Regions from separate parts of the Streptococcus sp. oral taxon 431 genome, predicted to be linked through region 1. Evidence: predicted binding sites of a transcription regulator. Region 1 holds the regulator's gene; each other region holds the start of a gene.
The links. Region 1 encodes Rex, which represses fermentation and respiration genes when NADH is low (regulators of the CRP and FNR family bind a similar motif). Its sites were predicted from a motif close to TTGTGAANTANTTCACAA; they were not measured.

Region 2: the regulator Rex is predicted to act here: its motif matches at 2,292-2,309, upstream of AXE83_RS09780 (iron-containing alcohol dehydrogenase).
Region 3: the regulator Rex is predicted to act here: its motif matches at 3,488-3,505, upstream of adhE (bifunctional acetaldehyde-CoA/alcohol dehydrogenase).
Region 4: the regulator Rex is predicted to act here: its motif matches at 2,960-2,977, upstream of adhP (alcohol dehydrogenase AdhP).

Annotation. Positions count from the first base shown of each region.
Region 1 covers NZ_CP014264.1:1,191,840-1,197,455, reverse strand. Annotated here, with positions in the region: gene AXE83_RS05595 (O-acetylhomoserine aminocarboxypropyltransferase/cysteine synthase family protein) at 1-602, shown strand, start outside; gene radC (RadC family protein) at 666-1,346, shown strand; gene AXE83_RS05585 (gamma-glutamyl-gamma-aminobutyrate hydrolase family protein) at 1,371-2,060, opposite strand; gene AXE83_RS05580 (redox-sensing transcriptional repressor Rex) at 2,076-2,717, opposite strand; gene AXE83_RS05575 (DUF4649 family protein) at 2,798-3,013, opposite strand; gene AXE83_RS05570 (DUF1831 domain-containing protein) at 3,023-3,370, opposite strand; gene AXE83_RS05565 (cysteine desulfurase family protein) at 3,375-4,490, opposite strand; gene AXE83_RS05560 (ribose-phosphate diphosphokinase) at 4,506-5,450, opposite strand; gene AXE83_RS05555 (CYTH domain-containing protein) at 5,575-5,616, opposite strand, start outside.
Region 2 covers NZ_CP014264.1:2,082,785-2,088,400, reverse strand. Annotated here, with positions in the region: rRNA gene AXE83_RS09845 (23S ribosomal RNA) at 1-285, shown strand, start outside; rRNA gene rrf (5S ribosomal RNA) at 362-477, shown strand; tRNA gene AXE83_RS09835 (tRNA-Val) at 482-554, shown strand; tRNA gene AXE83_RS09830 (tRNA-Asp) at 557-629, shown strand; tRNA gene AXE83_RS09825 (tRNA-Lys) at 654-726, shown strand; tRNA gene AXE83_RS09820 (tRNA-Leu) at 732-813, shown strand; tRNA gene AXE83_RS09815 (tRNA-Thr) at 826-898, shown strand; tRNA gene AXE83_RS09810 (tRNA-Gly) at 925-996, shown strand; tRNA gene AXE83_RS09805 (tRNA-Leu) at 1,004-1,089, shown strand; tRNA gene AXE83_RS09800 (tRNA-Arg) at 1,098-1,171, shown strand; tRNA gene AXE83_RS09795 (tRNA-Pro) at 1,187-1,260, shown strand; gene AXE83_RS09790 (hypothetical protein) at 1,599-1,820, shown strand; partial or broken gene AXE83_RS09785 (RbsD/FucU family protein) at 1,821-2,231, shown strand; gene AXE83_RS09780 (iron-containing alcohol dehydrogenase) at 2,385-3,536, shown strand; gene AXE83_RS09775 (nucleotide disphospho-sugar-binding domain-containing protein) at 3,721-4,995, shown strand; gene AXE83_RS09770 (NAD-dependent epimerase/dehydratase family protein) at 4,992-5,616, shown strand, end outside.
Region 3 covers NZ_CP014264.1:2,097,576-2,103,191, forward strand. Annotated here, with positions in the region: gene gap (type I glyceraldehyde-3-phosphate dehydrogenase) at 1-532, opposite strand, end outside; gene adhE (bifunctional acetaldehyde-CoA/alcohol dehydrogenase) at 801-3,452, opposite strand; gene AXE83_RS09890 (MORN repeat-containing protein) at 3,753-4,166, opposite strand; gene AXE83_RS09895 (low molecular weight protein-tyrosine-phosphatase) at 4,141-4,596, opposite strand; gene yajC (preprotein translocase subunit YajC) at 4,645-4,965, opposite strand; gene tkt (transketolase) at 5,107-5,616, opposite strand, start outside.
Region 4 covers NZ_CP014264.1:346,008-351,623, reverse strand. Annotated here, with positions in the region: gene thrC (threonine synthase) at 1-1,355, opposite strand, end outside; gene AXE83_RS01685 (hypothetical protein) at 1,430-2,707, opposite strand; gene adhP (alcohol dehydrogenase AdhP) at 3,080-4,099, shown strand; gene AXE83_RS01675 (PTS sugar transporter subunit IIB) at 4,645-5,616, shown strand, end outside.

The sequences.
Region 1 (5,616 bases):
TTGACTGGGTAGCTTCAGGGAAATTCCCTCAATTAGTCGAAGAAGATCCAAGCTACCACAATATCAGCTATACTCGTGATGTTGGTGCTGCAGCTTTTATCGTTGCTGCTCGTGTTCAATTGCTTCGCGATATGGGAGCTGCCCTTTCACCATTTAACTCATTCTTGCTCTTGCAAGGTCTTGAAACACTTTCTCTCCGTGTAGAACGCCATGTTCAAAACGCTGAAAAAATCGTTGATTTCCTTGTGAAGCATCCAAAGGTTGAAAAAGTTAACTATCCAAAATTAGCTGATAGCCCTTACCATGCCTTGGCTGAAAAATACCTACCAAAAGGTGTAGGTTCTATCTTTACCTTCCACGTTAAGGGTGGAGAAGCAGAAGCGCGTAAGGTGATTGATAGCTTAGAAATCTTTTCAAACCTTGCCAACGTAGCAGATGCAAAATCATTAGTCGTTCATCCAGCAACTACAACTCATGCCCAGTTGTCTGATTCAGATCTAGAAGCAGCAGGGGTAACTAAAAATCAAATCCGTCTATCAATTGGTCTTGAAAATGTTGATGATTTGATTGAAGATTTGCGTCTTGCTCTTGAAAATATTTAAAAATAGATAAATTTTATCTGGTTTACCATCCTTCTCACGAATAATTAAGTGAGGAGGATTTTTATGTATAGTATTTCTTTTCAACAAGATTCGCTCTTACCACGAGAACGGCTGGTGACAGAAGGAGTAGAGAGTTTGAGTAATCAGGAATTACTAGCTATTTTACTTAGAACAGGAACTCGTCAATCTACTGTTTTTGAAATCGCTCAAAAAGTATTGAATCAATTAAATTGCTTAACTGATTTGAAAAAAATGACCTTGCAAGAACTACAGAGTTTATCAGGTATAGGTAGAGTAAAAGCTATTGAATTGCAAGCCATGATTGAATTGGGCCATCGTATTCATAAACAAGAAACCATTGAGGCAGAGAGTATCCTCAGTAGTCAAAGACTGGCTAAAAAGATGCAAGCTGAACTGGGAGATAAAAAACAAGAGCACCTGGTGGCGCTCTATCTGAATACTCAAAATCAAATCATTCATCAGCAAACCATTTTTATCGGCTCAGCTACTAGAAGTATTGCTGAACCAAGGGAAATTCTCCACTATGCTTTGAAGCATATGGCAACATCTGTGATTCTGGTTCATAATCATCCATCTGGTGCTGTCATGCCGAGTAGAAATGATGACCATGTTACGAAGCTTGTTAAAGAAGCCTGCGAATTAATGGGGTTGGTCTTATTGGATCATCTTATCGTCTCACATTCCGATTATTTTAGTTACCGTGAGAAGACGGATCTGGTGTAAAAAACCTGTATATGATACAGGTTTTTACAATTCATTGACGACATAGTCGAAAAGTGTTTTATCTTTGGGGCGATTTTCAAAGAGAAATTCTGGATGCCATTGAACACCGAGGTAAGGAAAACCATCCGTTGTTGTAACAGCCTCGATAATTCCATCTTTAGGATCATGAGCTACAACCTTGAGATTTGGAGCTAGGTCCTTAATACTCTGATGGTGGAAAGAGTTGATATGGGAGATTTCTCCATAGATTTCTCGAAGAATAGTATCAGGCTCGGTGACTAAACGTTGAGTTGTATACTCGGCTGAAGTATCCTGCCAATGGTCTTCAATATCTTGATAAAGAGTTCCTCCCATAGCCACATTAAAGAGCTGAGTGCCTCGACAAACAGAAAAAATTGGTTTCTTTTGTTTGATTGCTTCTTCAATGAGTGCTAACTCAAAAATATCGCGTTGAAGGTAGTAGTCATCACTATCGATTGTTTTAGGCTCACCGTAGAACTTTGGATCGACATTTTGTCCACCTGTTAAAATGAGTTTATCAATCAAGTCAATGTAGTAACTAGCCATTTCTTGATCACCAATTGGTAGGATAATGGGAATTCCCCCAGCTTCCTTGACTCCTTCAACAAAGCCTTTCGCAGCATAGCTCATCATAAGCTCATCATCAGGATGAGCTTTTTCGTTTCCTGTAATCCCAATAACTGGTTTTTTCATAAATGCTTTCGCTTTCTAATCCTCTTTTCTCATGAAATAGAGGAGAGTTTGCAATTCACTAGTTAAATCTACATACTGAGCTACCACATCTTTTGGAAGTTGGAGATGAACGGGTGAAAAGCTTAAAATTCCTTTAATACCTGCTTCGACAAGGAGATTAGCTACTTCTTGTGATTTGACACTCGGAACTGTTAAGATTGCAGTTTTAACATCTGCATTCTTTATTTTATCCTTGATTTGGGAAATTCCATAAATTGGGATTCCATCAGGAGTTTTTGTCCCAACTTCAGGATGATCATCCAAATCAAAAGCCATAATGATTTTCATTTTGTTTCGTTCGTGGAAACGGTAGTGAAGGAGTGCATGCCCCATATTACCAATACCCACCAACATAACATTTGTAATAGAATTATCATTTAGAAGATCAGCAAAAAACGTCATTAGTTTTTTGACATCGTAGCCAAATCCACGGCGACCAAGTTCACCAAAGTAGGAAAAATCTCGTCTAACAGTAGCAGAGTCAATACCAATGGCCTCGGCAATTTGTTTTGAGTTGGCTCTTTCAATTTTTTCTGCATGAAATCTTTTAAAGATACGATAATAAAGAGAAAGTCTCTTTGCTGTTGCTTTAGGAATAGTGGACTGTTTTTCTTTCACAAAATCACAACCTTTCTAACTACTATTTTATAGAAAGATTGTGAAAAAATCAACAAAAACAAGAAAAAACTAAGAAAATCTTAGTTTATCTTTGTAAAATCATAGTGAAATAGAAAACGATAGAGATCTCCCAGAAGACCTTGATAGATTTCTTTTCCCTTATAGGTAAGAGAAGTAATGACGGTCGTATCTGGAAGAGTCACACATCCTGAAAGTGACAGCATGAGTGCTTCGTAATCTTCGTATTCTAAAAGGCGATCGACTTGATAGGTATCCTTATAGGTTAATCGAAACATAGGGACCTTCTATCTTTCACTTTTAGTGAAGACACCACGTTCAACAAGACTGTCCATCAAGAAGTAGAATTTCTCTTGGTGGATATGAGTTTCTTCTGACTTAAAGATATCAACCAAACGCAGACCAAATTTATCAGTGATGTTGATTTTTGCACCTGTTAAGTCTTTGTTGATAATAATCTTAAGTTGGAAACCTTCCCCACTATTTGGAACCTTCTCAAGAAGGCGTGTTAGTTCATAGTTACCAACCTTTGTTTCAAAAAAAGTGTTATCTTTTAGAGTAAACTTTTTGACAGTTGGGCTAAGTGTGTAATCGTAACGGCAATTTTTGAGACTAATAGTTTTTTCGAATGCCATTGAGTTATCCTCCAATGATTTCTTTTAGAGTTTGTGCGAGAGTGATCATTTCTTGCTCTGTATTTTGAGGTGAAATGCTGACGCGAACGGATTCGTGTAAGCGAGGAGAGTCTTCTCCGTAGAAAGCCTGAAGAACATGACTAACCTGAACGACACCTGCAGTACAAGCAGAACCAGTTGAAATAGAAATCCCTTCAAGATCCAGACGAAGAAGTAGTAGATCATTTCGTTGACCTGGAAATCCAATATTAAGGACATAAGGTAGCTGATCTTTCCCTTGATTGAGGTAATAGTCTGTCTCAGCCATTTCCTTTAAGAAGGTGTCTTTTAGTTGTTGAACTTTTTTAAAGTTTTGTGCTTGGTTTTCAAGATCATCCTTTAGAGCTGCTACCATTCCTACAATGGCAGGAAGATTTTCTGTTCCTGCTCTTTTTTTCTGCTCTTGATCACCACCATGAAGGTAGGAATCAAAATCTGTAGATGCAGCATAGAGAAAACCAACTCCTTTTGGACCATAAAATTTGTGTGCAGAAGCACTGAGAAAATCAATTCCCAATTCTTCGGGAAGTATCTCTAATTTACCGATTGCCTGAACTGCATCGACATGATAGACGGCTGGATGATTTTTTAGAACCTCACCAATTTCAGCAATAGGTAACAGTGTACCAGTTTCATTGTTGGCAAACATAGTAGAAACAAGAATGGTATCTTCACGCAGTGCATTTTTGACTTGGTCTGCAGTGATTTCTTGATGTTCAGGCTGTAAAATAGTCACTTCAAAACCGAAATTTTCAACCAAGTATTTGATGGGTTCTAGAACAGCATGGTGCTCAATCGCAGTAGTGATAATGTGCTTCCCACGATTTTGATGGCGAAGGCAGTAGCCGATGATAGCAGTATTATTGCTTTCAGTACCACCAGTGGTAAAGAATATATGTTGTGGCTTTGTTCCTAGTAAACTTGCTAGTTCTTGACGAGCTTCTCGTAATAGTTTACCTGCTTGACGCCCATGGCCATGAATACTAGAAGGGTTGCCATAAGTTTCTTGCATGACTTGAGTCATTGCTGAGATAGCTACTGAAGACATCGGAGTCGTTGCAGCATTATCCAAATAAATCAAAAACTCACCTAATTTCTATTTAAATAGTGGACTAACTGGTTTTCTTTCATGAATACGAACCATAGCATCACCAATCAATTCACTAGCAGTGATGTATTGTACGTTTTTAGGTTTTCTACTTTCTGTCACAACAGAATCTGTAACCAAGATTTCCTTGATATTTGTTGCATCTAATAACTCTGCAGCACCGTTAACGAATAGTCCATGACTTGAAACTGCATAGATTTCAGTTGCACCGTCACGTTCTAAGATTTTAGCAGCTTCAGAGAAGGTACGGCCAGTATTCAGAATGTCATCGATTAAGATTGCTTTCTTACCTTCAACCTCCCCGATAATGTAACCTTGACTGCGTTCAGAATCATCTTGTGCATAATCAATGATGGCAATTGGAGCATCTAGGTATTCTGCAAGACTACGAGCACGTTTTACACCAGAGTTTTTAGGACTGACAACAACCACATCTGAACCAGTCAAACCTTTATCGCAGTAGTGTTTGGCAAAAAGCGGGATTGTGTAGAGGTTATCTACAGGAATGTCAAAGAATCCTTGAACCTGAACGGCATGGAGGTCAAGTGTCAATACACGACTAACTCCGGCTTTGACCAACATATTTGCAACCAGTTTTGCAGTAAGTGGTTCGCGTGAAGAAGCGATACGATCTTGGCGAGCGTAGCCGAAGTATGGAAGTACAACGTTAATAGTATTAGCACTAGCGCGAACACAAGCATCAACCATAATCAAGAGTTCCATCAAGTGGTTATTTACTGGATAACTAGTTGATTGGATGATATAAACATCATATCCACGAACACTTTCTTCGATGTTAACTTGGATTTCACCATCTGAAAATTGGCGTGAAGATACTTTTCCAAGTGGAACACCTGCAGCATCTGCGATTCTTTGAGCAATTTCCTGGTTGGAAGATAGTGCGAAAAGTTTCATGTTTTTTGTATCTGACATCGATAAACCGTCCTCTTTAAACTAAGTGAATCGCTGTAGTGAAACACTTTTAGTGATAAATGCTCTCTACAACAGATTCTATTATTTTTCATCCCTTTTATTTTATCAAAAAAAGAAGATTATTTCAGTATTTTTTCATATTTTCTATAAAACGAACCAATTTTGA
Region 2 (5,616 bases), 890 kb from region 1:
CCGTCGCGGGCGTAGGAAATTTGAGAGGATCTGCTCCTAGTACGAGAGGACCAGAGTGGACTTACCGCTGGTGTACCAGTTGTCTTGCCAAAGGCATCGCTGGGTAGCTATGTAGGGAAGGGATAAACGCTGAAAGCATCTAAGTGTGAAACCCACCTCAAGATGAGATTTCCCATGATTTTATATCAGTAAGAGCCCTGAGAGATGATCAGGTAGATAGGTTAGAAGTGGAAGTGTGGCGACACATGTAGCGGACTAATACTAATAGCTCGAGGACTTATCCAAAGTAACTGAGAATACGAAAGCGAAGGTTTTCTTGAAATTTGATAGATATTCAATTTTGAGTAGGTATTACTCAAAGTTAAGTGACGATAGCCTAGGAGATACACCTGTACCCATGCCGAACACAGAAGTTAAGCCCTAGAACGCCGGAAGTAGTTGGGGGTTGCCCCCTGTGAGATAAGGAAGTCGCTTAGCTAAAGGGAGTTTAGCTCAGCTGGGAGAGCATCTGCCTTACAAGCAGAGGGTCAGCGGTTCGATCCCGTTAACTCCCATAGGTCCCGTAGTGTAGCGGTTATCACGTCGCCCTGTCACGGCGAAGATCGCGGGTTCGATTCCCGTCGGGACCGTTTAAGATAACGAAAGTTATTTTAGACTCGTTAGCTCAGTTGGTAGAGCAATTGACTTTTAATCAATGGGTCACTGGTTCGAGCCCAGTACGGGTCATCATTGCGGGTTTGGCGGAATTGGCAGACGCACCAGATTTAGGATCTGGCGCTTAACGGCGTGGGGGTTCAAGTCCCTTAACCCGCATAATAGAAATAAGCCGGCTTAGCTCAGTTGGTAGAGCATCTGATTTGTAATCAGAGGGTCGCGTGTTCAAGTCATGTAGCCGGCATTTTTTAATATAACCAAGAGGTCGATGCGAACGTAGTTCAGTGGTAGAACACCACCTTGCCAAGGTGGGGGTCGCGGGTTCGAATCCCGTCGTTCGCTTAGAGAGGCCGGGGTGGCGGAACTGGCAGACGCACAGGACTTAAAATCCTGCGATTGGTAACGATCGTACCGGTTCGATCCCGGTCCTCGGCATATAAAGAGCACCCTTAGCTCAACTGGATAGAGTACCTGACTACGAATCAGGCGGTTAGAGGTTCGACTCCTCTAGGGTGCATTTTTCTATTTAACTCGGGAAGTAGCTCAGCTTGGTAGAGTACTTGGTTTGGGACCAAGGTGTCGCAGGTTCGAATCCTGTCTTCCCGATAAATGTTACATGAGTAAGAACACTAGTTGTTCTTTTTTTACTTGTTATGAATCTTTTTTTCACTGTGTCAACTGCTGTAGAATGATGAATGAATTTCAATTTGAAAGGAGTCCATCGGGGCCTCTCATTTTTGATATTTTAGCAAGGGATAAAACAACTTTTTGAATTATGGACTCTATTTTTGTCGTATTATTAACCCTGGAATAGTCCTTAACTGTATTAGGAACATAAAATTTTAGTAAGAAATAAAATATATCACCGATTCAATCATAATGGGTTGAATCGGTGATTTTTATATAAGGAAAAAATATGTATCTTGTTAAATACTCGTTTTAGTATGAAAGGAATTATATACTTTAGTTTTAATTATAGTCTTACCAAAGAATCTCGCATAAATGTTTTGTCTCAATTGTTGACTTTGGGAATTGTTCAATCAAGAGAGGAAGCACAAAACCTCATTCGACAATCAGAATTACTGAAAAGTTATGCAGTAGAAGATTTGGATAACGTCGAAACTAGTCAACAGTTTTTCAAGTCATTAGTAGAGAAGGGGGAGTAAATGTTAAAGAATATTCCTAAAATTATTATCCCAGAGCTAGTTAAGTATCTAATGGAGATGGAACATGGAGATGAGCTAGTGATAGCTGATGCAAATTTCCCAGCTCACATGATCGGACAACGCGTTGTTCGTTGTGATGGTCATGGAGTTCCTGTGATTTTGGATGCTATTTTGCAACTACTACCTCTCGATACATACAGTGACTATCAAGCAGGCCTTATGCAGGTTGTATCAGGAGATCCAACGATTCCAGATATTTAGGATGAATATAAAACCTTACTAGGCAAGTATCATACAGGTGCATCTATCAAAGAGTTTGAACGTTTTGAATTTTACGATCAGGCAGAGAAAGCTTATTTAGTGATTCAAACTGGAGAAAGTGCTCTTTATGGAAATATTATCCTGAAAAAGGCGTTTTGTAAAAAAATAAGGAGGATGTGGGGCTTCCCACTCCCTTCCTTTGCGACTTATTTGTTAAAAAAATCACAAATATTTGAAAATATAGGAAATATATTATATAATTAACCTAAATATGAAGCGTGAAAAACGCAAGGAGGAAAAAATATGGCAACATTTTACGTTCCAGCAGTCAACCTTATTGGTAAAGGTGTGGTAAATGAAGTTGGTCCTTATGTTAAGGAGTTGGGTTATACTAAAGCTCTTTTGGTGACGGATAAGTATATCGAATCAAGTGATATCTTGCCAAAAATTTTAAAACCTTTAGATGATGAAGGAATTGCTTATGTTATTTTTAGTGATGTTGAACCTAACCCTACTTGTAAAAATGTCATGGATGGGGTCGCTGCTTTGAAAGAGCATAACTGTGACTTTATCATCTCTGTCGGTGGTGGCTCTCCACAGGATGCAGCTAGCTGTATTTCTGTAATCGCTACTAATGGCGGTAAGCCACAGGATTATGAAGGTTTGCATAAGTCTGCTCAAAAAGGCCTTCCTGTTGTAGCTATCAATACTACTGCAGGTACATCAGCAGAAATTACTATCAACTACGTTATCACTGATGAAGAACGTAAGGTTAAAATGGTAATGGTTGATAAGAACAGTCTTGCTCTTATCTCTGTTAATGACCCTGAATTGATGGTTTCAAAACCTCAAGCTTTGACTGCTGCTACGGGTATGGATGCTCTTACTCACGCTGTTGAAGCTTTGGTAACACCAGGTGCTTATGATGTGACTAAGAAACTCTCTATCGGAGCTATCGAGCTGATCAAAGAATATCTTCCACGTGCAGTAGAAAACGGACACGATATTGAAGCTCGTGAAGGTATGGTTAATGCTATCTTCCTTGGAGGAATGAGCTTTAACAATGCTGGACTCGGCTATGTTCACTCAATGGCTCACCAATTGGGTGCTGTCTATAACTTGCCTCATGGCGTTTGCTGTGCTATGCTTTTGCCAGTCGTTGAGCGTGAAAATGCCAAACGTGTACCTGTAGCCTTCCGTAATGTTGCTAAGGCCTTGGGTATGCAAATCGAAGGAAAATCAGATGAGGAATGTGCGGCTTATGCTATTTCTGAAATTGAAAAACTTTCTGAAACTGTCGGTATTCCTAAGAAATTGACAGAACTTGGTATCGAAGAAAAAGACTTTGACTTTGAATACCTTTCTAAGAATGCCTTGATTGATGCTTGTGCACCAGGTAATCCATTCATGCCAACTTTGGAAGAAACCATTGCTTTCTATAAGGAATTATTCTAAGCAAAGCTACTTTAGAATTTTTTAGGGATAGTAAATTTAAGATTCTTACATTACGAATTCCTCCCGAATATTCAAATAATGTATTAGGAAATCAAACACTATTCCTATAATTTAAAACCAATAATATTTAAGAAGAACTATCCTCGTGATAGTTCTTTTTTGGAAAATTTGATATGCTAGGATTATGAAGAAAATCAAAATCGATGTTGTGATTGTTCCTTTAAGTGGACATTTGTATCCAACTATGAATTTATTACTACCTCTATTAGACAATCCTCAGTATGAGATACGTTTATTTACAGGTCCCCAGAAAAAAGCTGTTGCAGAGGCTGCAGGTTTTAATGTAGTTACCATACTTGAAGATCATATTGAAGAGTTTGAAAGTGCAGCCAATAACTCTGAGCAATTAGGAATTTTTTCAGCCTATCGGCAGTTGTCTGCTAGTCTTGATTTGATAAACCTAGTTTCGGACCAATTAATCCAAGAATGGACAAATCATCGTCCGGATATTGTTATAGTGGACTTTATCACACTATCTGGTGGCCTTGTAGCTGAGCAGATGGGGATTCCGTGGATAACAACTATGGCGACCCAGTTTGCGATTGAAACGACAGATGGACCTCCTTGTTTCTTTGGAGGAATGGAGACTCCCCGGAATAGCTGGCAGGTTTTAGAACAGTTTCTTGCAAGAAAAATAACTCATTTGGGGAAGCGGATAGTAACTTTTTTATTACGAGACCGCTTAAGGCGTTATCATTTTAAACTTTACAATCAGAAAGGCCAAGAAACTATTTATTCTCCCTATTCTATCTTAGGTATTGGTATGAAAGAAGTAGAATTAAAAAAGGGATTTCCAAAACACTACAAGTGGGTTGGTCCTTCTGGTGCTTCAGTTGAGGCAGGAGAGGATTATCCTTTAGATTTGTCTCTTTTTATGGAGCGAAAGAAAGTTTTGATGACTTGTGGGACACAACTAGCTTGGGCAAAAGAAAATCTTATTTATCAAGCTAAGCAACTTGCAAAAGCTCATCCTGATTGTCACTTTTTTGTAACTCGTGGTGTAGGTGGAGAGGCCTTCCAATGTGAAAATCTGATGGAGAATCTGTCCCTTGTTTCTTATCTTCCTTACAAGGAATACATTCCTCTGATGGACTATGTCATTCATCATGGTGGAGCAGGTATCTTTTATCAGTGCATTATTTATGGTAAACCAGCTTTGATATTACCTCATGATTATGATCAATTTGATTATGCCGTTCGTGGGGTTGAAGCCGGTGTTGCTTTCTCAGCTAAAAGAGATAATAGCAAGGAGATTGGGCAGGCCTTTGAGGAGCTGTTAACTAAAGAAAATTGGCCAGAATTAGAGACTTTGCGCCAAGCAGCACAGTCTTATCATCCGACGGAAATGTTAGAGAGCGAAATCCATCGTCTGCTAGCGGATAAGGAGAAAGAAAAATGAAAACAGTTTTAGTAACTGGAGCGACAGGTTTCTTGGGTAAATATGTCGTTGAAGAATTAGTCGAGCATGGCTATCAGGTTCGAGCTTTTGGTAGAAACAGTAAGGTTGGTTGCTCTTTAGAGAATTCTTCGGTTAGTTTTTTTCAGGGTGATTTGACCAAAGCTGATGATGTGCTAGAGGCTTGCAAGGGGATGGATCTGGTCGTTCATGCGGGAGCCCTGTCAACAGTTTGGGGTCCTTGGGAAGATTTTTATCAGGCCAATGTTTTAGGAACTAAATATGTTCTCGAAGCTTGTCGCCAAGCTGGGATTCAGCGTTTAGTCTATGTATCCTCACCTAGTATCTATGCTGCACCCAAAGATCAACTTGGTATTAAAGAAAGTGATGCTCCAGAGGAAAATAATCTCAATAACTATATCCGTAGTAAATTGGCTTCGGAGAAACTCTTTAAAGATTATTCAGATGTTCCTAGTATCATCCTGAGACCTCGTGGGCTTTTTGGGATTGGGGATACCAGTATTTTGCCACGAGTAATTAATCTGAGTCAAAAAATAGGAATTCCTTTGATTGGGGATGGGCGTCAGCTCATGGACATGACTTGTGTGGAAAATGTTGCTCTGG
Region 3 (5,616 bases), 910 kb from region 1:
TAGTAGTCATCAATCCTTCTACAACACCAAAGTTGTCTTGAAGAGCTTTAGCCATTGGAGCCAAGCAGTTTGTAGTACATGAAGCACCTGAGATAACTGTTTCAGTACCATCAAGAACATCGTGGTTAGTGTTGAATACAACTGTTTTAACGTCGTTTCCACCAGGAGCAGTAATAACAACTTTCTTAGCTCCACCTGGGTGCAAGTGTTTTTCAGCAGCTGCTTTCTTAGCAAAGAAACCAGTAGCTTCAAGAACGATTTCTACACCGTCGTTAGCCCAGTCGATTTGCTCTGGATCACGTTCAGCAGAAACACGGATGAATTTACCGTTAACTTCAAATCCACCTTCTTTAACTTCCACAGTTCCGTCGAAACGACCTTGAGTTGTGTCATATTTCAACAAGTGTGCAAGCATAACTGGATCTGTAAGGTCGTTGATGCGAGTAACTTCAACACCTTCTACGTTTTGGATACGGCGGAAAGCAAGACGACCGATACGTCCGAAACCGTTAATACCAACTTTAACTACCATTAGTGATTTCCTCCTTATGAAAATCATGAAAATTTTATTGTGAAAAGAGTAACTTGAATCACTACAAATCACCTTTCAACATACCTATTATATAACTATTTGAGTTTAATTGCAAGCGCTGGCCTTGTTTTTCTGATAAGCTTTGGCAATATTTTCATTTCTTTACTTAGCCTTGCAGCCTACTCCAATTCTATGCATTTCTTAATAAAAACATATTCTCTAAGCATAAAAAAACCGAGGTTTACCCTCGGTTTTGGCTGATAATCAATTATTTACGGCGTCCTGGTCTTTCTTTGTAACCATAGTATGCATCTTCGATGATTTCTTGCATATGGTCAACCATTGGAAGACGTGGGTTTGCAGGTGAACATTGGTCTTCATAAGCAAGGAAGGCCAATTCACGTGAATGTTCTTTCCATTCTTTTTCGTCAACACCTTGTGCTTTGAAGTTCATTTCGATACCTACGCGCTCACCGAGTTCGTAAACAGCTTTTGCGAAAGATTCAACCCCTTCTTCTGGTGTAGAAGCTGGAAGTCCAAGCATACGAGCGATATCTTGATATTTCTCGTCTGCACGGTAGTAGTTGTACTTAGGCCATGTAGCTGTCTTAGCTGGGCGAGTACCATTGTAACGGATAACGTATGGAAGCAAGATTGCATTTGTACGTCCGTGAACTGTATGGAATTGCGCACCAATCTTGTGAGCCATTGAGTGAGAAATACCTAGGAAGGCATTCGCAAAGGCCATACCAGCGATTGTTGAAGCGTTATGCATTTTCTCACGTGAGTGGAAGTCTGCATTCTTAACTGAACTTTCAAGGTTTTCGAATACAAGTTTGATTGCTTGAAGCGCAAGTCCGTCAGTGTAGTCGCTAGCCATTTGTGATACGTATGCTTCAGTTGCGTGAGTCAATACGTCCATACCAGTATCAGCAGCTACAAATCCAGGAACTGTCAATACCAAAGCAGGGTCTACGATTGCCACAGTTGGTGTCAATGAATAGTCAGCGATTGGGTATTTACGGTTGTTTGCTTTATCAGAGATAACGGCAAATGGAGTTACTTCAGATCCTGTACCAGATGTAGTTGGGATAGCGATGAATTTAGTCTTCTTACCAAGCAATGGGAATTTGAAAGCACGTTTACGGATATCCATGAATTTTTGTACAAGGTCACGGAAGTCCACTTCTGGTTGCTCATAGAAGAGCCACATTACTTTAGCAGCATCCATTGGTGATCCACCACCAAGAGCGATGATTGTATCTGGTTTGAAGGCACGCATGATCTCAGTACCACGTTCAACTGTAGTGATATCTGGATCTGGTTCTACATCTGCAAAGATTTGGTAAACAACCTTATTGCGACGAAGGTCAAGCTGTTCGATGATACGATCAAGGAAGCCAAGCTCTACCATAGCGTGGTCAGTAACGATCATGACACGCTCAACGTCACGACATTTTTGAAGGTATTGAATTGAATCACGTTCAAAGTATGTTTTTGAAGGAAGTTTCATCCATTGCATGTTATTTCTCCGTCTTCCGACTTTTTTGATATTCAAGAGGTTAATGGCGCTAACGTTATCCCCAACTGAGTTACGTCCGTAAGAACCACATCCGAGTGTCAATGATGGCAAGAAGGCATTGTAAACGTCCCCGATACCACCGAAAGTAGAAGGTGAGTTACAGATAACACGAATAGCTTTAACAGCTTTACCAAATTCTTTAGTCAATTCTTCATCAGCAGTATGGATGGCAGCTGAGTGTCCAAGACCGTTAAATTCAACCATTTGACGAGCTTTAGCAATACCATCTTCACGGCTTTCAGATTTCAAAACTGCGATAACTGGTGACAATTTTTCACGAGTCAATGGCTCGTTTTCACCAACTTCTTTACATTCTGCAGCAAGAATGTTTGTTCCTTCTGGAACAGTAAATCCTGCTTGTTCTGCAATCCAAGTTGCTGGTTTACCAACGATGTCAGCGTTCAATTTTGCACCAGCACAGTTTTTGCTATTTGCTTTCACGCCGAAGCAGAACTCTTCAAGAAGAGCTTTTTCTTTTTTGTTTACAAAGTAAGTGTGATAAGATTTGAACTCTGCTACAAATTCATCGTAAATTTCTTTATCAATGATAACCGCTTGTTCAGATGCACAGACCATACCGTTGTCAAATGATTTAGACATTACGATATCGTGAGCAGCTTGGCGGATGTTAGCTGATTTTTCAACATAAGCTGGAACGTTACCGGCACCTACCCCAAGAGCTGGTTTACCACATGAGTATGCGGCTTTAACCATGGCATTCCCACCTGTTGCAAGGATTGTTGCAATACCTTCGTGGTTCATCAATGCGCTAGTTGCTTCCATAGATGGTTCAGTAATCCACTGTACACAATTTTCAGGAGCACCTGCTTTAATCGCTGCATCACGCACGATTTGAGCAGCGTGAGCAGATGATTCTTGAGCTGATGGGTGGAATGCAAAGACAATAGGATTACGAGTCTTCAATGAAATCAACGCTTTAAAGATTGCTGTTGAAGTTGGGTTAGTTGTTGGAGTGATACCACAAACAACACCAACTGGTTCAGCGATAAGAGTCAATCCTGTTACATCGTCTTCTTCGATAACACCAACTGTTTTAGTGTGGCGCATGTTGTTTACTACGTGCTCACAAGCAAATAGGTTTTTAGTTGCTTTATCTTCAAATACTCCACGTCCTGTTTCTTCAAAGGCATGTAAAGCCAATTCTCCGTGAGCATCAAGTGCTGCAACTGAAGCTTTTGCTACGATATAATCGACTTGATCTTGGTCGAGTTTACGCATTTCTTCAAGGGCAACTAAAGCTTTTTGCACCAAACCATCGACATGCTTTTCAGCAGCGAGTTTCTTTTCTTCTGGTGTTACAGTTTTTTTATCAGCCATATTTTCCTCCATAGCTTTCAAGGATTGTAAGTCCTTTGTTAATTTTTTCACAAGTTTATTATAACTCTTTTTTTAAAATTTGTAAACAGTTTCATGAGCATTTCACAAACTTTTTTTGTTTGTTTGTGAAAATGATGTCAAACACCCTTTTGTAGATGCTTTTGAGGCACTAGTTTGTGAATGTTTTTAAAAAAGTTTTATTTTTCACAAACTTAATTGTAAAGAGGGGATGGAAATACCTTTCGTTTCCATGTAAGCGTTTTCTTATATTCTAAAAGAAGACCTCCTTCTAGGAGGAGGTTACTGTGCTTGTTGGAACAAACCTTGCTTAAAGTCTCCCTCATAAACTACTTCTTGTTCAGTAGTCAATTTTCCTTTTCCCTCAGCTTGGCCATTTACAAAATCACCCTCATATACCCAGCCTGCTTTGGCTTGGTAGGTGCCTTTACCATTGAAGGCTCCGTTACTGAATTCTCCAGTATAGCTATCACCGTTTGCAAAGGTAACAGTTCCCTGACCATTCATCTTACCACGAACTAGGCTTCCATCGTAAACAATGGTATCCCCATCCAGTTTGAGAACTCCTTGCTTGGGAAGATTTGTCAGAAATACTAAACCTGCGCAGACAACAATGACGATTACTGTCGCAATTTCTAGTCTAGAGCGTGTCAAATAGACACTGTATTTTTCATAGAGTTTCTTTATATTTTCCATTTTCACTCTCATTTTCTAAGCGACTTAACCAAGCTCGACAACCGGTTGAAATCCGATCGTAAGTTTCTTCAAAATCACCTGTATACCATGGGTCTGGAACGCTTTCAGATGCAAACGCTTGGACCTTATCTTGTTGATCTTGCGGGCACATCTGATATAAGTCAGCAAGGTTAGACTCATCCATACCAATGATATAGTCAAAATACTCAAAGTCATTTTTAGAAATTTGTTGGGAAGTTTTCGAAGTATCATAAGGAACGCCATGGCTTCGAAAGATTTCTTGTGTCCCTTTGTGGATCGAATTGCCATGTTCCCAGGAAGAAGTCGCTCGGCTTTGAACCTCATACTTATCGGTCAAGGATTTCATCACAAATTCCGCCATAGGACTGCGACAAATATTACCAAGACAGACAAAGGCAATTTTTTTCATTACTCTTCCTCTCACTTATAGAAAAACGGGAATGTGATCCACCCCGTTTTATTCTTCAATAGCACTGCTGTCTTCAATAACAGCTCCTTCAGGTGTCACAGCTTCTTTGACTGGCAAAACAGTTCGAATTGCTGCCAGTTCGAAGGTTAAGTATACGCCATCAACATCAAGAACAATTGTTCTATTTTCTGTGTCTACTTCATCGACTGTACCGTAGAGACCACCAATAGTGATTACTTCGTAGCCTTTTTGAAGCTTATTGAGGCTCTCCATACGTTTTTCCGCTTGTTTCTTTTGAGAACGTTGCATGAAGAACATCAAGCCCAACATCAAGACAAGCATAATTAAAAATGTTAAATTCCCACCCATTATTTTTACTCCTTTGTAATTAGATAAAACTACTATAACAAATTTTAAGTGTTTTTACAAGATTAGGCCATGCTTTTATATCAAGAAAGAGGCTAGGACAAAAATTCCCAACCTCGACTTTTTTAGCAATATGCCTCTATATTATTTCAAGTTGTTTACAAGTTCTACTAAGTTTTCAACTGTAAATCCATACTCTGCTAAAACTTTTGGTGCTGGCGCAGACGCTCCAAAGGTATCAATACCGAGAACCGCTCCATCAAGACCAACGTATTTATACCAGTTTTGAGTTGCTCCCATTTCAACTGCTACACGACGACGAACTGCATTTGGTAAAATCTCTTCTTTGTATGCTGCATCTTGTGCATCAAAGACATCTGTAGATGGCATGCTGACTACGCGAACTTTTCCACCTTGGCTTGCCAATTCTTTAGCGGCTGCAACAGCCAGATTAACCTCTGAACCAGTCGCAATCAAGATAGTGTCGAAGTCTGCTGCATTTTCATAAACGACATAAGCACCTTTCGCAACCTTGTCAAAGTCTGTTCCTTCCTCAACAGTCAAGTTTTGACGAGTCAAGACAAGAACAGTCGGTGTTTTCTCGCTCTTCACTGCTTGATACCAAGCTGCTTGTGTTTCACGTGCATCAGCAGG
Region 4 (5,616 bases), 850 kb from region 1:
TGAGCCAAGGCTTCAAAGTCGCTAAGACCTGATTTTCCTGTCACAGCTTCCACCGCAACCACTGGGAATTTGTAAGGACTAGCTGTTGAAGCAATCACCGTCTTAGTTACATCGCCTGTTGCTGCTTGGTATTTTTTAAATACGGCTGAAGCAACTGCTGTATGAGGATCCTCGATGTAAGAGTCTGACTCATAAACACGCTTGATTTCTGCAGCTGTTTCTGCTTCTGTCGCATATTCTGCTGCAAAGAGGTCAAGAATCTCTGCATCAAAATCTGTCAATTCATACTGACCTTGAGTGTTCAAAGCATCCATGAGTTCAGCTGTCTTAACCGCATCATTACCCAAAAGGTGGAAAATCAAACGCTCCAAGTTTGAAGATACCAAGATATCCATAGATGGGCTAGTGGTTACCTTAAACTCACGCTTCTTGTCATAGACACGAGTCTTGAAGAAGTCTGTCAAGACATTATTGTCATTTGAAGCACAGATCAGTTTTCCAACTGGTAGACCGATTTGCTTAGCGTAAAAGGCAGCCAAGATATTACCAAAATTTCCTGTCGGTACGGTGAAGTTAACCTTGTCACCAGCCTTAATCTCGCCAGTCTTAACAAGCTGAGCGTAAGCATAAACATAATAGACAATCTGTGGTACCAAACGGCCAATATTCATAGAGTTGGCTGATGAGAACTGGAGCTTGTTAGCTGCCAATTTTTCACGAAGAGCCACATCGTTAAACATATGTTTAACATTTGTTTGCGCATCGTCAAAGTTCCCATCAATAGCGATAACATGAGTATTGTCGCCAGTTTGAGTGGTCATTTGCAATTCTTGCACCTTGCTGACACCATCTTTTGGATAAAAGACGATAATTTCAGTTCCAGGAACATCCGCAAATCCTGCCATAGCAGCTTTCCCAGTGTCCCCAGATGTCGCTGTCAAGATGACAATCTTGTTTTCCAAGCCATGTTTCTTGGCAGCTGTTGTCATAAAGTATGGCAAGATAGACAAGGCCATATCCTTAAAGGCAATGGTTGAACCGTGGAAAAGTTCCAAGTTGTATTGGCCATTAAGTTTGACAAGAGGGGCAATGGCTGGTGTATCAAACTTGCTGTCATAGGCATTGGTGATACAGTAGTCCAACTCTTCTGCTGTAAAGTCATCCAAGAAAGCTGACAAGACCAGCTTAGCCACTTCTTGGTAAGAAGCATCTTTTAATGTATCAAAATCCAAATCTACCTTTGGATAGCTAACTGGAGTAAATAAGCCTCCATCTGTTGCCAAACCTTGCAAAATAGCTTGGCTAGCTGTTACGGTATTTTTCGCATCACGCGTTGATTGATAAACTAATGTCATAAATCTCTATCCTTTATCTATAGTCTCATCCATTATAACATGATTTTTCAGAAAATTCTTCCTTTATAAGAAAATTATAGAGTCATTTTTTCTTTCAAAGGCTCTAAATAGGTTGTTTCTTGCTGACCTCTCATTTCAAGACCTTGCTCTGCTATAGCTAGCAAATCTTTTGAGAATTGAACAATTCCAGCTGTCTCCTCATCTGAAAGGTGTTTCTGAGAAAACTGGCGTCTCAATGATTTGTAGTCACGACCAAATCTCTCAAAGAAAGGTGCTGTTTCTAGGTATGTTTTAAGCTTGTCTAGATTCACCAACAAACCTAGATGAAAGGCTGCTGAAGAAAAAGTTCGGTCTAACGGCTGTGTACAAACACTACGGAATTCAACCGTCCCTCTAGTCGTCAAGTCTTGATATTGGTAACTACGGTGCGTTTGAAAATCCTTCTCTTGAGGAACAAGCAGAGTTTCTTTTCCATTTAGAGTATAGGCCAAAACTTCCTCAGTAGCTAGGTAATCTCTAGCCCGAATCGGAGAAAAATAGTAAGTTTCCCCATCTCGTTCTGCTGTAAAAATCGCAGAGTGGTCTAGATAATCAAAGAAATCATCCTCATCTTTGAAGAGTCTGGCATTGACACCAACATTCTCTGGATAAATCCCATGCATGGAAGCTTCCCAAAAAATATCCCGTGAAATCTTAGTATCCCATTCTGCTCCCGAAAACTCAGAATTGGCAAATAAGTAAGCTTTTGCTGCTTCAATCTGAGTAAAAGCATTGATAACTCGTAGGTAGTTAGCAGTCGATACATCCAACTGAACTTGACTCCCACAGATAAAAGCACCGTATTGTGGAAAGTCATGCAAATCAGCTCTATCTTGGCGACTTCCCATATGCAAGTAATCCATCAGCATCTGGTAGCGTGGATAAGCCACCGGTCGATTGTCATTCTGATCCCAGTTTGGATGAATCCCCCAGCCCTGGATAGCATGGTCCTTCTCGCCTAGTTTTTCCTGAATGACCTTCATATAAGCTTGAAGTCGACCTTGGACCTCTTGGATTTTCTGGGCTCTGCCAAAGGCAAACTCCAAGGTCGTGTAGGAAACCTCAAACAGAATCCGATCCTGACTTTTTGGTTCTACAAGTTGAATCGGATTACCATCCTGGTCCTCTTTTTCAACTTCCAGATGGAGAGCATCCACCAAAAAGCGCATCAAATCCTTGCTGACTTCAATATCTGTCGCTTGCCCATTTACATGAACGATAGGAAATTCCAACTCAATACCGATGTAGAGGTCAGGATTTTCTTTGATATTTTTTAAATAACGGTTTTTCAATAACTGAACAGAAGGGGACATAGATACCTCTCACTCTAAATTCTCTTACTAGAAAGATCAATTGCTTTCTATATTATACCAAAATCCCATCGAGAAGAAACTCAGAAAATTTGCTGAAAACCTTAAAGAGGCGATCTAAAGTCAACTTTTCTAGCATTTATAGGTATTTACTTGCCAATGCATCAATCTTACTTGTTCAATTTTCACAGTCTCATCAACCAGTTAAGCGATTACATGGTTTTTTACCTAAAAACCATTGTACTATAGTAAATATCGTGATATACTTCACATATAAGTAAATAAGAGGGCAGTTCAAACTCGACTTCACTTGAAAACCTCTCAAGCCAAGCCCCTTTTCCACTGCACCTCAACGACTAATCAAGGAGGATAGCTATGAAAGCTGTTGTTGTAAATCCAGAAGGCACTGGTGTTGCTATTGAAGAAAAAGTTCTCCGTCCACTCGAAACTGGGGAAGCTCTTGTAGAAGTTGAGTACTGTGGTGTCTGCCACACTGACCTCCACGTTGCACATGGTGACTTTGGTAAAGTTCCAGGACGCGTTCTCGGTCACGAAGGTATCGGTATCGTCAAAGAAGTTGCTCCTGATGTTAAAAGCCTAAAAGTTGGTGACCGTGTCAGCGTTGCTTGGTTCTTTGAAGGCTGTGGTATGTGTGAATACTGTACAACTGGGCGCGAAACTCTTTGCCGCACAGTGAAAAATGCTGGCTACTCAGTTGATGGTGGTATGGCAGAACAATGTATCGTAACTGCAGATTATGCCGTTAAGGTTCCAGAAGGTCTCGATCCAGCCCAAGCTTCTTCAATCACTTGTGCCGGTGTTACTACCTACAAGGCTATCAAAGAAGCAAAAGTTGAGCCAGGTCAATGGGTTGTCCTCTATGGTGCTGGAGGACTTGGTAACTTAGCTGTTCAATACGCTAAAAAAGTATTCAACGCTCACGTTATCGCAGTAGATATTAACAACGATAAACTTGCTCTAGCTAAAGAAGTTGGTGCAGATATCGTGATTAACGGTCTTGAAGTCGAAGATGTCCCAGGCCTTATCAAAGAAAAGACAAACGGTGGTGCTCACTCAGCTGTCGTAACAGCTGTATCAAAAGTTGCCTTTAACCAAGCAGTTGACTCTGTTCGTGCAGGCGGTCGTGTAATAGCTGTCGGTCTCCCATCTGAAATGATGGACCTTAGCATCGTCAAAACAGTTCTTGACGGTATCCAAGTCATCGGTTCTCTCGTTGGAACACGTAAAGATTTGGAAGAAGCCTTCCAATTTGGTGCTGAAGGTCTGGTTGTACCAATCGTTCAAAAACGCCCTGTCGAAGATGCCATTGCTGTCTTTGATGAAATGGCTGCCGGAACCATCCAAGGTCGTATGGTTCTAGACTTTACTCATTAAGATAAATAATAAATGCCCAAACGAGGTAGGGACAGAAGATCCTACCTCGTTTTTTTTAGCAATAATACTCTTCGAAAATCTCTTCAAACCACGTCAGCTTCGCCTTACCGTACTCAAGTACAGCTTGCGGCTAGCTTCCTAGTTTGCTCTTTGATTTTCATTGAGTATAACATTTTGATACGACAACTAATTGGACTTAGGGCATTTTTTAGACGCTCAAGAGCACTAGTGAAGAAAACGTCATTTTTCTAGACAAATTCTACAAGCAAACAGCGGATTGTTGAAACATCAGGGACCGGGACTAGAAAGTCGTGAGTTAATTCATTGACCTCTGCTCACCCATTTTTTATATTAAATTTTTTTACCATTCTATAGACTATTCCACAAAAAGTTGATATATCAATATTTGCAAAAATAAAGCTTTGAGATTTTTTTCACTCTTTAGTATAATTAGTTGCTTTTTTTCTGAAAACGATTTATACTTAAGGAGTCTTAAAGTTTTCTTAAACTAAGAGTCAAACATTTTATAAGGAGGAATGACAATAATGAGTATCGGAATCATTATTGCGAGCCACGGTGAATTTGCCGCTGGTATTCATCAGTCAGGATCTATGATCTTTGGTGAACAAGAAAAGGTTCAAGTTGTAACCTTTATGCCAAACGAAGGTCCAGATGATTTATACGCCAAGTTCAACAATGCTGTGGCTGCATTTGACGCAGAAGATGAGGTTCTAGTCTTGGCTGACCTTTGGAGTGGGTCTCCATTTAACCAAGCTAGCCGCGTAATGGGAGAAAACCCTGAGCGTAAATTTGCCATCATCACAGGACTTAACTTACCGATGTTGATCCAAGCTTACACAGAGCGCCTTATGGACGCTGCTGCTGGAGTGGATAAAGTCGCTGCAAACATCATTAAAGAGGCCAAAGATGGCATCAAGGCTCTTCCAGAAGAGCTAAATCCAGCTGAGGAAGTTGCAACTGCTGCAGCTGCTCCTGTAGCCCAAGCTGCTATCCCAGAAGGAACAGTTATCGGAGACGGTAAATTGAAAATCAATCTTGCTCGTCTTGACACACGTCTTCTTCACGGGCAAGTCGCAACTGCTTGGACTCCAGATTCTAAAGCAGACCGTATCATCGTTGCTTCAGATAACGTAGCAAATGACGACCTTCGTAAAGAATTGATCAAACAAGCGGCTCCTAACGGAGTGAAGGCTAACGTTGTGCCAATCCAAAAATTGATTGAGGTTGCAAAAGATCCTCGTTTTGGTAACACACACGCCCTTATCTTATTTGAAACACCTCAAGATGCCCTTCGTGCTATCGAAGGCGGTGTGCCAATTAAGACTCTTAACGTTGGATCAATGGCTCACTCAACTGGTAAAACAATGATCAACAACGTATTGTCAATGGACAAAGATGACGTTGCTACATTTGAAAAAATGCGTGATCTTGGTGTTGAATTTGACGTACGTAAAGTGCCAAACGACACTAAAAAAGATTTGTTTGACTTGATTAGC